Linked DNA regions of Thiocapsa rosea. The protein of the gene in region 1 interacts with the protein of each later gene in a pairwise test. Links are inferred from orthologs where the notes say so. Each region holds a gene or a part of one and is shown on either strand. Other genes may lie near its edges.

Region 1 (5,885 bases):
AGCCTTCGGAGGGCTGTACTCTATCCATCTGAGCTACGGGCGCATTGACGACTTTTGACTTCTAGCCTCGTGCCTGTCCGGAGCAGTGATTCCTAGCTTCGGAGGGCTGTACTCTATCCATCTGAGCTACGGGCGCTTTGAGGGGTTTCGCTGTCCGGACTGCTGCGATTCGAGGCGAGATCGGGGTCTGGTTCGGCGAAGGCCCTGAAGGATACTGCGATCCGCCGCGGTCGTCCATGCCGATCTTGCGCTCTTGCGCTCGGGTTGAGCAGGGTCGGCTGTTGGTCGACACGTCCGAGGCTAAACCGCGCCTCACGCGGTATGCGAAATTTTCGGATGGGATCGGCCCCGGCAGAGTTGACGACCGATGGAGGCCGGCGCGGTTTAAGAGATTAAAAAATAAATCATTTTGAACCGCCTCCCCGCGAATGGCCGTGGATGCACCAAACGTCGAGCTCACTCGTAAAGTGAGCATCTCGCTCTTAAAGTGAGCATCTCGCTCTGGACGCGGTTTAGTCGACGTCGAGCATGCCTTTGAGCGCATGCAGATGGCTCAGGCCGCGGGCCTTGCGGTTCTCGGGGGTCTCCTGGCGCGCGTTGTCCCAGCACAGCTGATCCTTGGGCAGCTCGGAGAGGAATCGGCTGGGCTCGCTGGTCACCCACTCGCCGTAGCGTTTGCGCCGACGGGTGAGGGTGAAGGTGAGGGTGCGCTGGGCGCGGGTGATGCCGACATAGGCGAGTCGGCGTTCTTCCTCGATGGTCTCCTCTTCGATGCTGGTGCGGTGCGGGAGCAGCTCCTCTTCCATACCGACCAGGAAGACGTGGGGGAACTCCAGTCCCTTGGCGGCGTGCAGGGTCATGAGGCTGACTCGGTCGCCGCCTTCTTCCTCGTCCTGGCGCTCCATGACGTCCATCAGGGTGAGATGGCTTGCCATCTCGGCGAGGGACTTCTCCTGCAGCTCGCCCTTCTTGAGTGCGCCGAGCCAGTCGAGCAGATCGGTGATGTTGGCGTAACGGCGGTCGGCGACCGCCTGGCTGGAGGCGTGCTCGCGCAGCCAGGAGGCGTAGTCGATCGTCTCGACCAGGGTGCGCATGGTCCCGACCGGGTCGGTTTCGCCGCGACGGGCATGCTCGGAGACCAGCGCGGTGAAGGCGTGGAGGCGCTCGCGTTGGCGCTCGCTCAGGTGCTCGCCCAGCCCCAGCTCGCCGCAGGCATCCAGCAGGTGGATTCCTCGCTCGCGGGCATAGTTGGCGAGTTTCTCAAGGGTCGTCGGGCCGATCTCGCGGCGCGGGGTGTTGACGATGCGCAGGAAGGCAGCGTCGTCCTCCGGATTGGCGATCAGGCGCAGGTAGGCCATCAGGTCCTTCACCTCGGCGCGGGCGAAGAAGGAGGTGCCGCCGCTCAGGACATAGGGCACGTTGTGCTCGCGCAGGGCCTTCTCGAAGGGGCGCGCCTGGTGGTTACCGCGATAGAGGATGGCGATGTCGCCGAAATCCGCCGCTTCGGCGAACTTCAGATGCAGGATCTCGGAGACCACCTGCTCGGCTTCGTGGCCCTCGTCCTTGCAGTGCAGGACCCGCGGCGGCTCGCCCTGGCCGTGCTCGCTCCAGAGCCGCTTCTCGAAGACGTGCGGGTTGTTCGCGATGAGTGTATTGGCGAGTCCGAGGATGGTCGCGCTGGAGCGGTAGTTCTGCTCCAGCATGATGACCTTCAGATGCGGGTAGTCGGTCTGCAGCCGGGCCAGGTTCTCGGGCCGTGCGCCGCGCCAGGCGTAGATGGATTGGTCGTCGTCGCCGACCACGGTGAAGGCCGCACGCGGGCCGACGAGCCGGCGCACCAGGTCGTATTGCGCCCCGTTGGTGTCCTGGTATTCATCGACCAGCAGATACCGGATCCGCCCTTGCCAGGTCTCGCGCAGCTCCGTGTGCTCGGCGAGCATCCGTGCCGGACCCAGGATGAGGTCGTCGAAGTCGACCGCGTTGTAGGCACGCAGACTGCGCTCGTAGTCGGCGTAGAACGCGGCGAGTCGGGCCTCGAAGTCGTCTTCGGCCCGGCTGGCGGCCTGCGCGGGGTCGACTAAGTCGTTCTTCCAGCGCGAGATGCGGTGTTGGATGGCCGCCGGGCTGAAGGCATCGCCGCCTCTGGTGTGACGCAGGTGTTCCTTGATCAGCGCCTCGGCGTCCTGGGCGTCGAGCAAGGAGAAGCGCGGGCGCAGCCCGGCGTGCTCCGGGTGTCGACGCAGCATGTCGAGCCCAAGCGTGTGGAAGGTGGAGATCGTCAGGCCGCGTGTCTGCGCACCCCTGATCTGGCTGCCGACCCGCTCGCGCATTTCCCGAGCCGCCTTGTTGGTGAAGGTGAGTGCGCAGATGTGGCGCGGCGAGATCCCGCCTTCGCCGATGAGGTGGGCGATCTTGCGGGTGATCACCCGTGTCTTGCCGGATCCGGCGCCGGCCAGGACCAGAAGCGGCCCGGCGGTGTAGTGCACCGCCTCGAGTTGTCGGGGGTTGAGTCCGGTCATGCAGGAACCTGTGGGGTCGAGACGATCGGGTCCTCGCGACGCGCGAGGCCGCCTCCGGTCGGGGCCGACAACGATACCCTATCGGCCCCGGTCGAGCGCATGTCCGAATGAGGCAATCCGGGTGCGTTCGTACTACCATGCAGATCTTTCAAACGACGGTGAGGTGGTGGTCCCGTGACGAAAACGATCCTGCTGACGATCCCGCTGCTGCTCGGCCTCGGGGCGGCGTATGCGCAAGAGGAGCCACCGGCGGCTGCCGGCGGTGGTTTTCCGGAGGTGCCGACGGTGATTCCATCTCCGATCACCGGCGAGCCGGTGGAGCCCGAGATCACCATTATCGAATCCGGCGACGATGTCATCTACGAGTACCGCATCCGCGGGGTGCTCTATATGGTCCGGATCCAACCCCAGTTCGGACCGCCTTACTTCCTCTTCGACACCAATGGCGACGGCATCCTGGACATGCAGGAGAATGCGGCGAACAACATCTCGATCCCGCAGTGGGTCCTGTTCGAATGGAATTGATGACGGATCGAGTCGCGTCCGGGATGACCTGTCGATCTTGACTCTGCGGTCATGCGAGGTGCCGACTCCGTTCAGGCGGATCCGACGCATCGCCCGAGTCGCCTGTGTCTCGGTGAGCCCCACGCTTGGAGCCCTGTATGAATAACCATCCCCGCCCGGGCGGTCGGGCGCGTCTGCTTGTTCTCGCCGATCGGATCGACGCCGTCATCCGACGGATCGGCGAGTGGGCGACCTGGCTTTCGCTTGCGATGGTGCTGGTGACCTTCGCCGTGGTGGTGCTGCGCTATGCGTTCGACATCGGCTCGATTGCGCTGCAGGAGTCGGTGACCTACATGCATGCCGTCCTTTTCATGCTCGGCATCGCCTATACGCTGGGGCGCAACGGCCATGTGCGTGTGGATATCCTCTATGAGCGTCTCTCGCGTCGTGCGCGTGCGCGGGTCGATCTGATCGGTACGCTCCTGCTGCTGATCCCCGTGTGCGTGCTGATCATCTGGCTCGGTTGGGCCTACGTCGCGGAATCCTGGCGCGTTCAAGAGGCATCGCGCGAGGCAGGCGGCCTTCCGGCCGTCTATCTGCTGAAAACCTTGATCCTGATCATGCCGATCCTGCTGTTGGCGCAGGGCCTGTCCAACGCGCTGCGCAATGGGCTGTTCTTGGCGGGGATGGAGGAGGCGCTGCCGACCTCCGACGGGGAGATCGGTCGTGCATGAGCTGATGCCTGTCCTGCTGTTCGTCGGTGTCGTCGTCACCCTGCTGGCCGGATACCCGGTGGCGCTCTCGCTGGGCGGTACGGCGCTCGCGTTTGCCTTGGTCGGCGAGGTCTTCGGGCTGTTCGAGCCGGCGTTTCTCGAGGCGTTGCCCAACCGTCTCTACGGCGTCATGACCAACGAGACGCTGATCGCGGTCCCGCTTTTCGTCTTCATGGGCGTGATGCTCGAGCGCTCGCGGGTCGCCGAAAGCCTGCTCGACACCATGGCGATGCTGTTCGGGCCCCTGCGCGGCGGGCTCGGGATCTCGGTGACCCTGGTGGGCATGTTGCTGGCGGCGAGTACCGGAATCGTCGGTGCCACCGTCGTGACCATGGGCCTCCTGTCCCTGCCGATTATGATGCGCCGCGGGTATTCGCCGAGCTTGGCCGCCGGGACCATCTGCGCATCGGGGACCCTGGGCCAGATCATCCCGCCCTCGATCGTATTGGTCTTGCTCGGGGATGTGCTCTCATCGGCCTATCAGCAGGCGCAACTCGATATGGGCATCTGGTCGCCGGAGACCGTGTCGGTCGGCGATCTCTTCATCGGTGCGCTGGTGCCCGGGTTGATGCTGGTCGGCCTTTATATCCTCTACATCGTGGGTGTCGCGGTGTTCCGCCCCGAGGCGGTGCCGGCGATGCCGCGCGAGGATCGTCCGATCAATGGCGCCGCGCTGGCCTGGCGGGTCGTCTCGGTGCTGATCCCGCCCCTGTTCCTGGTGGTGGCGGTGTTGGGGTCGATCCTCGGCGGGTTAGCGACGCCGACGGAGGCGGCGTCGGTGGGTGCAGTCGGTGCACTGATCCTGGCCGCGGTGCGTGGTCGGCTGACCGTGTCGACCCTGCGCGAGGTCGTGCGTCAGACCACCATGGTGACCAGTATGGTGTTCTTGATCTTCATCGGTGCCGCGATCTTCTCGTTGGTCTTTCGCGGTTTCGGCGGCGACGACCTGGTCACGGAATTTCTCACCGGTTTGCCCGGCGGTGTCGTCGGCGCAGTGGCGCTTGTGATGCTGGTGATGTTCCTGCTCGGCTTCATCCTGGACTTCATCGAGATCACCTTCGTGGTCGTCCCGATCGTGGGTCCGGTGTTGCTCGCGATGGGGCTGGATACCGTCTGGCTCGGCGTGATGATGGCCATCAATCTCCAGACCTCTTTCCTCACGCCGCCGTTCGGCTTCTCGCTCTTCTATCTGCGCGGGGTGGCTCCGCCCGAGATCACGACGCTCCACATCTATAAGGGTGTGGTGCCCTTTATTCTGATTCAGTTGCTCGTCCTTGGCCTTCTCGCGCTCTGGCCCGCGCTGGCGACCTGGTTGCCCGGATTGGTCTACGCGTCTTGAACGGAAACCGGTGCCAAAGCGCGTTCAGCGCGGTTCTCGAGTGCGTCGCGTTGACTGCGACCTCGCGGGCCGTCGGGCCGGCTGAAAAGGACGACTGCAAGTCGTCTATCCGGGGGTGTCGCCGCTTCGCGACGACCGTTGGCGTCACTTCCGACCCATCGTCTGCGCAGTTGGGATGTTGATTCCCGCAAGTTACCTTAACCCGCGTCCTCGCTAAGGGCTGCGGATGCACCAGATGTCGAAATCACTCGAAAATGAGCCTCTCGCTCTGGACGCGGTTGAGCTGACGACCGGTCGCGTCGGCGGCCTGCGGTGGCGGCGGCTGTCGGGTCATGTCCCGCGTCAGACCGCGGTAAAGGGCAGGTTGAGGATCCCGGAACATGACGCCGATGCCGGACCCGCGATGGTGGACCACGATGGCCGGGATCAGCCATCCCTTGCCGAGACACTCAAGCTCGAGCTCGACCAGGACACCGCTCGGGAGGGTGAGATTGCTGACCTCCAAGAACATCCCCTGATCGGACAGGTTGCAGCCTCGGGCGCAGATGAAGCGGCGTTTGCGATAACGGATCGAGACATGAAGGTCGATCGGATGTCGGGCGCAGTAGCGGCGTTCGATGGTCATTGGACAGTCTCTCCCCTGATCTTCGGTTTCGCGCGATAGTAGAGGCTCGACTTGACGAATCGGTTGAAGTCGCGTGACGAAACGATGAACCTTGCCGAGGACGGAGTCGTCTTCGTCAGCCGTCG
Region 2 (4,399 bases), 440 kb from region 1 along the record:
GACGGGCCTGCCGGCCGCGATCGTAGGGGCTCCGGCCCTCGGGACCGCGTCGGGTTTCCCGTCGCTCGCACCCTTGATGCGCCGGGTGACCCCGGCGGTGGTCAACATCTCGGTCAAGTCCGAGGTACCGATGGAGGACCATCCGTTCCTGCGTGATCCGGAATTCCGCCGCTTCCTCGATCGCTTCGGTCTACCCGCGCCCGAGGAAGGGGAGATCGAGCAACGCCAGAGCGTGGGCTCCGGGATCATCGTCGATGCCGCGCGCGGCTATGTCATGACGAACGACCATCTGCTGCGCAACGCGACCGAGATCCGGGTCACGCTCAAGGACAGGCGCACCTTTCGCGCACGGCGACTGGGTTCGGACGCCGCCTCGGACGTCGCCATCCTCGAGATTCCGCCCGTCGACGTGCGCGCGCTCAAGCTCGGCGACTCCAATCGACTGGAGGTCGGCGACTTCGTCATCGCCATCGGCAATCCGTTCGGCTTGGGCCAAACCGTCACCTCAGGCATCGTCAGCGCCGTCGGGCGCAGCGGGATCGCCGGCAACCGTCTCGGCGAGCTGATCCAGACCGACGCCTCCATCAATCCGGGCAACTCGGGCGGCCCCTTGATCAACCTCGCCGGCGAGGTTGTCGGCATCAACACTGCACTCATCGGCCCGAGCGGAGGCAATGTGGGCATCGGGTTCGCGGTGCCGAGCAACCGCGCCCGCGTGGCCCTGGACAACGTGATGCGCGGGCGATGAGCCTGAGGCTTTGCGGTTCGGCGCGTCGGCCTTGGTCGTAAACCCGGTCACGTCGTTTCGAGACAAGAGCAGGGCACGTCCATTGAGACCGGCGCACCTTGGATAGCCTGCCACTCTGGACACTCGGCGGCGTGCTCGCGTTGATCGCCGCGCGCAACCTCGCGCGGATCCCGCTCGGGATCTGGCAGATCATGGGGCTCGGGGCGCTGCTCGTCCTCCTGACCGGCACCATTGCGCCGGGGGCCGCCTGGCGGGCGATCGACTGGGAGGTCATCGGGTTTCTCTTCGGGGTCTTCGTGCTCGGCCACGCCCTGGTGGAGAGCGGTTGGCTGGCGGCCATGAGCGCGCGAGGGCTCAGTCGCATCGAGGGCGCCGACCCCCTGCTGATCGCCGTGATCTTCGCGGCCGCGATCGGCTCGGCCTTCCTGATGAACGACACGCTGGCCGTGATCGGCACCCCGATCGTCCTGGCTCTGGCGCGCGATCACCGTCTACCGCCGGTCCTGTTGCTGCTCGCGCTCGCCTTCGGGGTCACCATCGGCTCGGTCATGAGCCCGATCGGCAATCCCCAGAACTTGTTGATCGCGCTTCACGGGGGCATTCAAAACCCTTTCGTTGACTTCATCGGTGCCCTGGGGCCGCCGACACTGCTGAACCTGCTGATCGCCTACGCAGTCCTACGCCTGGCCTTTTGGCGCCATATCCATGGCGAGGCCCTGGTACACCTACCCGCAAAGATCGACGATCCGCGACTGGCCCGTCTGGCGAGCCTCTCGCTGGGACTGCTGGTGCTGATGGTCGCGGTGCGGATTACCCTGTCCTTCGTCGCACCGCAGCTCGCCTTTCCGCTGGTCGTCATCGCATTGGTCGCTGCTGCGCCGCTGCTGTTGTTCAGCCCGCACCGGGTCGCCCTGTTGCGCGGGATCGACTGGCATACCCTCGTTTTCTTCGTCGCGATGTTCATCCTGATGCGCAGCGTCTGGGACACCGGTCTGCTGCAATCCTGGATCCCCGTGGGCCCAATCGGACTCGGCGAGGTCTTCGGCGCCGGAGTGCTCGGCAGTCAGTTGATCTCCAACGTCCCGCTCGTCTCGCTCGCCCTACCCCTGCTGCCGCCCGAGCGACCGGACCTGCTGATGGCACTCGCCGCCGGCTCCACCATCGCCGGCAATCTCACCCTGATCGGCGCCGCCAGCAACATCATTATCGTCCAAGCCGCCGAGCGTCGCGGCGCACACCTCGGGTTCTGGGTCTTCTTTGCCGTCGGTGCGCCGCTTACGCTGTTGAACCTGGCGGTGTATTGGGTATGGCTCGGGATCATGTCCTGATCGGGAGAGTCATGCTCGGTCGGGATTCCCATTCCCGAAAACACCATAGTTCTTTACGCCGCAAGTCCTGAACACATCATCGCAGCATTTGTCGTTGTCGTTGTCGTTGTCGTTGTCGTAATCGGATTCCTGACGACCTCGATTACGACAACGACAACGACAACGAGCAGGGCCTTCGAGCAGGTTTCTTGGCTCCGCCTCGGCCGGGTATGAGCTCAGTCTCCACCCTCGCCGTAATAATTGCCGATATAGTTCTCGAACTTGGTGTACTTGCCGAGAAAGGTCAGGCGAGTCGTCCCGATGGGCCCGTTGCGCTGTTTGGCGATGATGATCTCGGCGACACCCTTGTCCTTCGTGTCCTCGTGATAGACCTCGTCGCGATAGATGAAGACGATGAGGTCTGCATCCTGCTCGATTGCTCCCGACTCGCGCAGATCCGACATCACCGGCCGCTTGTTCGGCCGCTGCTCGAGACTGCGATTGAGCTGAGAGAGTGCGATGACCGGAACGTTGAGCTCCTTGGCGAGTGCCTTGAGCGAGCGGGAAATCGCGGAGATCTCGGTCGCCCGATTCTCGCCGACACCGGGTGCCTGCATGAGCTGGATGTAGTCCAGAACGATCAGACCCAGGTCGTCCTGATCACGCTTGAGACGCCGCGCACGCGCCCGGACCTCGGTCGGCGAGAGGGCCGGCGTGTCGTCGATGAACATGGATGCACCGGCCAGGATATTGACCGCCGAGGTCAAGCGCGGCCACTCGTCGTCCTCCAGCCGCCCGGTGCGGACCCGATGCTGGTCGATGCGCCCGAGCGAGGACATCATCCGCATCGCCAGCGAATCGCCCGGCATCTCCATACTGAAGACCGCGACCGGGCGCTTGGATTGGATGGCCACGTGCTCGGCCATGTTCATGGCGAAGCTCGTTTTTCCCATGGACGGCCGACCCGCCACGATAATGAGGTCCGCGGGCTGCAGCCCCGAGGTCATCATGTCGAAGTCGGTAAAGCCGGTCGCCAGGCCCGTGATGGGCTCGTCGCGCTGATAGAGTGCGTCGATACGCTCGACTGCGCGCCCGAGCAGGGTCTTGATGGGTTGAAACCCACCGCCGCCGCGTGCCTCCTGCTCGGCGATCTCGAAGACGCGCCGCTCGGCCGCATCGAGCAGCTCGGAGGCATCGCGACCCATGGGGTTGTAGCCGCTGTCGGCGATGTCGGTGCCGGCAGCGATCATCTGGCGCAGCACCGAGGTCTGGCGGACGATCTTGGCGTAAGCCTTGATGTTGGCCGCACTCGGGGTCTCGTTGATGATGGTTCCGAGATAGGGCAAGCCGCCCGCACCCTCGAGCTGCTCGGTGCGCTCGAGGGTCTCGGCGAGGGTGACGACGTCGAAGGGCTGGTCTGTGGCGGCGAGCTTGGCGATCGCCTGGAAGATCAGGCGGTGCTCGCGCCGATAGAGGTCACGCTCGGTGACCATGTCGGCGATGCGGTCCCAGGTGCTGTTGTCCAGCATGAGACCACCGAGCAGGGATTGCTCGGCATGGATGTTGTGCGGCGGGACGCGGAGCTCGTCGAAGTCCGCGCCCGGAGGGCCTTGGGAATCGTCGAACATAGATTACCCCCGGCCCGAATGACTTGCGCAAGGGCGTGAGTCTCGTCAGACCTTCGAGTCGAGTCGCGTGACGTGCCCGGTGGGTCCGAGCGAGGTTCGCCTTGAATCCGGCGGACATGTGCCGCCGGACCATGAGGATACGGGGAGGATACGAGCGTATCAGTCCTCGGGAACGACGTCGACCTTGATGACGGCATCGACCTCGGGGTGCAGGTGCAGGGTCACCTCGTACTCGCCGGCAGCGCGGAAAGGCCCGCCCGAAAGCTTGATCTCCTGCTTGGTCAGGGCGAAGCCGGCAGCGGTCACCGCATCGGCGATGTCGCCGGTGCCGACCGAGCCGAACAGCCGTCCTTGCTCGCCGGCACGACGCGCGATCGTGACGCTCATCCCTTCGAGACGATCACGGCGAGCACGGGCCTCGGCCAATTGCTCCTCTGCGACCTGCTCGAGTTCCGCGCGCCGAGCCTCGAACGCTTCGAGGTTGGCGTCGGTCGCCGACACGGCAAATCCGGAGGGGATCAGATAATTCCGGCCATAGCCCGAACGGACACTGACCTTGTCGCCGAGCGCACCGAGGCGACCGACATTCTTCAGCAGGATAACTTCCACGTGTGTATTCCTCTCAAAAGTTCGTCCGGATCAGGGCCATGTGCCCTTGATCCTCGGGTGATCCTTCGGAACGGGCGGCGCATGCGCAGGAACCTGATCCATTCCGT

Evidence for each region.
Region 2: the proteins of BDD21_RS15310 (region 1) and dnaB interact in binary tests that used the Escherichia coli proteins (3 or more experiments, as listed by UniProt). The link is inferred for Thiocapsa rosea from one-to-one orthologs.

The regions. Positions count from the first base shown.
Region 1 is NZ_RBXL01000001.1:3,395,384-3,401,268, forward strand. What follows is about bases 17-2,927. They hold BDD21_RS15310 (UvrD-helicase domain-containing protein), read right to left. Parts: upstream 2,520-2,927; coding sequence 513-2,519; downstream 17-512. Other genes in these bases: BDD21_RS15315 (DUF2782 domain-containing protein), read left to right, coding at 2,694-2,927. Outside these bases: more of BDD21_RS15315, read left to right, coding at 2,928-3,044; BDD21_RS15320 (TRAP transporter small permease subunit), read left to right, coding at 3,182-3,757; BDD21_RS15325 (TRAP transporter large permease), read left to right, coding at 3,750-5,135; BDD21_RS15330 (PilZ domain-containing protein), read right to left, coding at 5,380-5,760; BDD21_RS15335 (glycosyltransferase family 2 protein), read right to left, coding at 5,876-5,885. UniProt on the Escherichia coli protein: Rep helicase is a single-stranded (ss)DNA-dependent ATPase involved in DNA replication; it can initiate unwinding at a nick in the DNA. It binds to ssDNA and acts in a progressive fashion along the DNA in the 3' to 5' direction.
Region 2 is NZ_RBXL01000001.1:3,833,773-3,838,171, reverse strand. What follows is about bases 1,488-4,399. They hold dnaB (replicative DNA helicase), read right to left. Parts: upstream 3,684-4,399; coding sequence 2,292-3,683; downstream 1,488-2,291. Other genes in these bases: rplI (50S ribosomal protein L9), read right to left, coding at 3,843-4,292; BDD21_RS17305 (SLC13 family permease), read left to right, coding at 1,488-2,076. Also shown: BDD21_RS17310 (trypsin-like peptidase domain-containing protein), read left to right, coding at 1-748; more of BDD21_RS17305, read left to right, coding at 847-1,487. UniProt on the Escherichia coli protein: The main replicative DNA helicase, it participates in initiation and elongation during chromosome replication. Travels ahead of the DNA replisome, separating dsDNA into templates for DNA synthesis.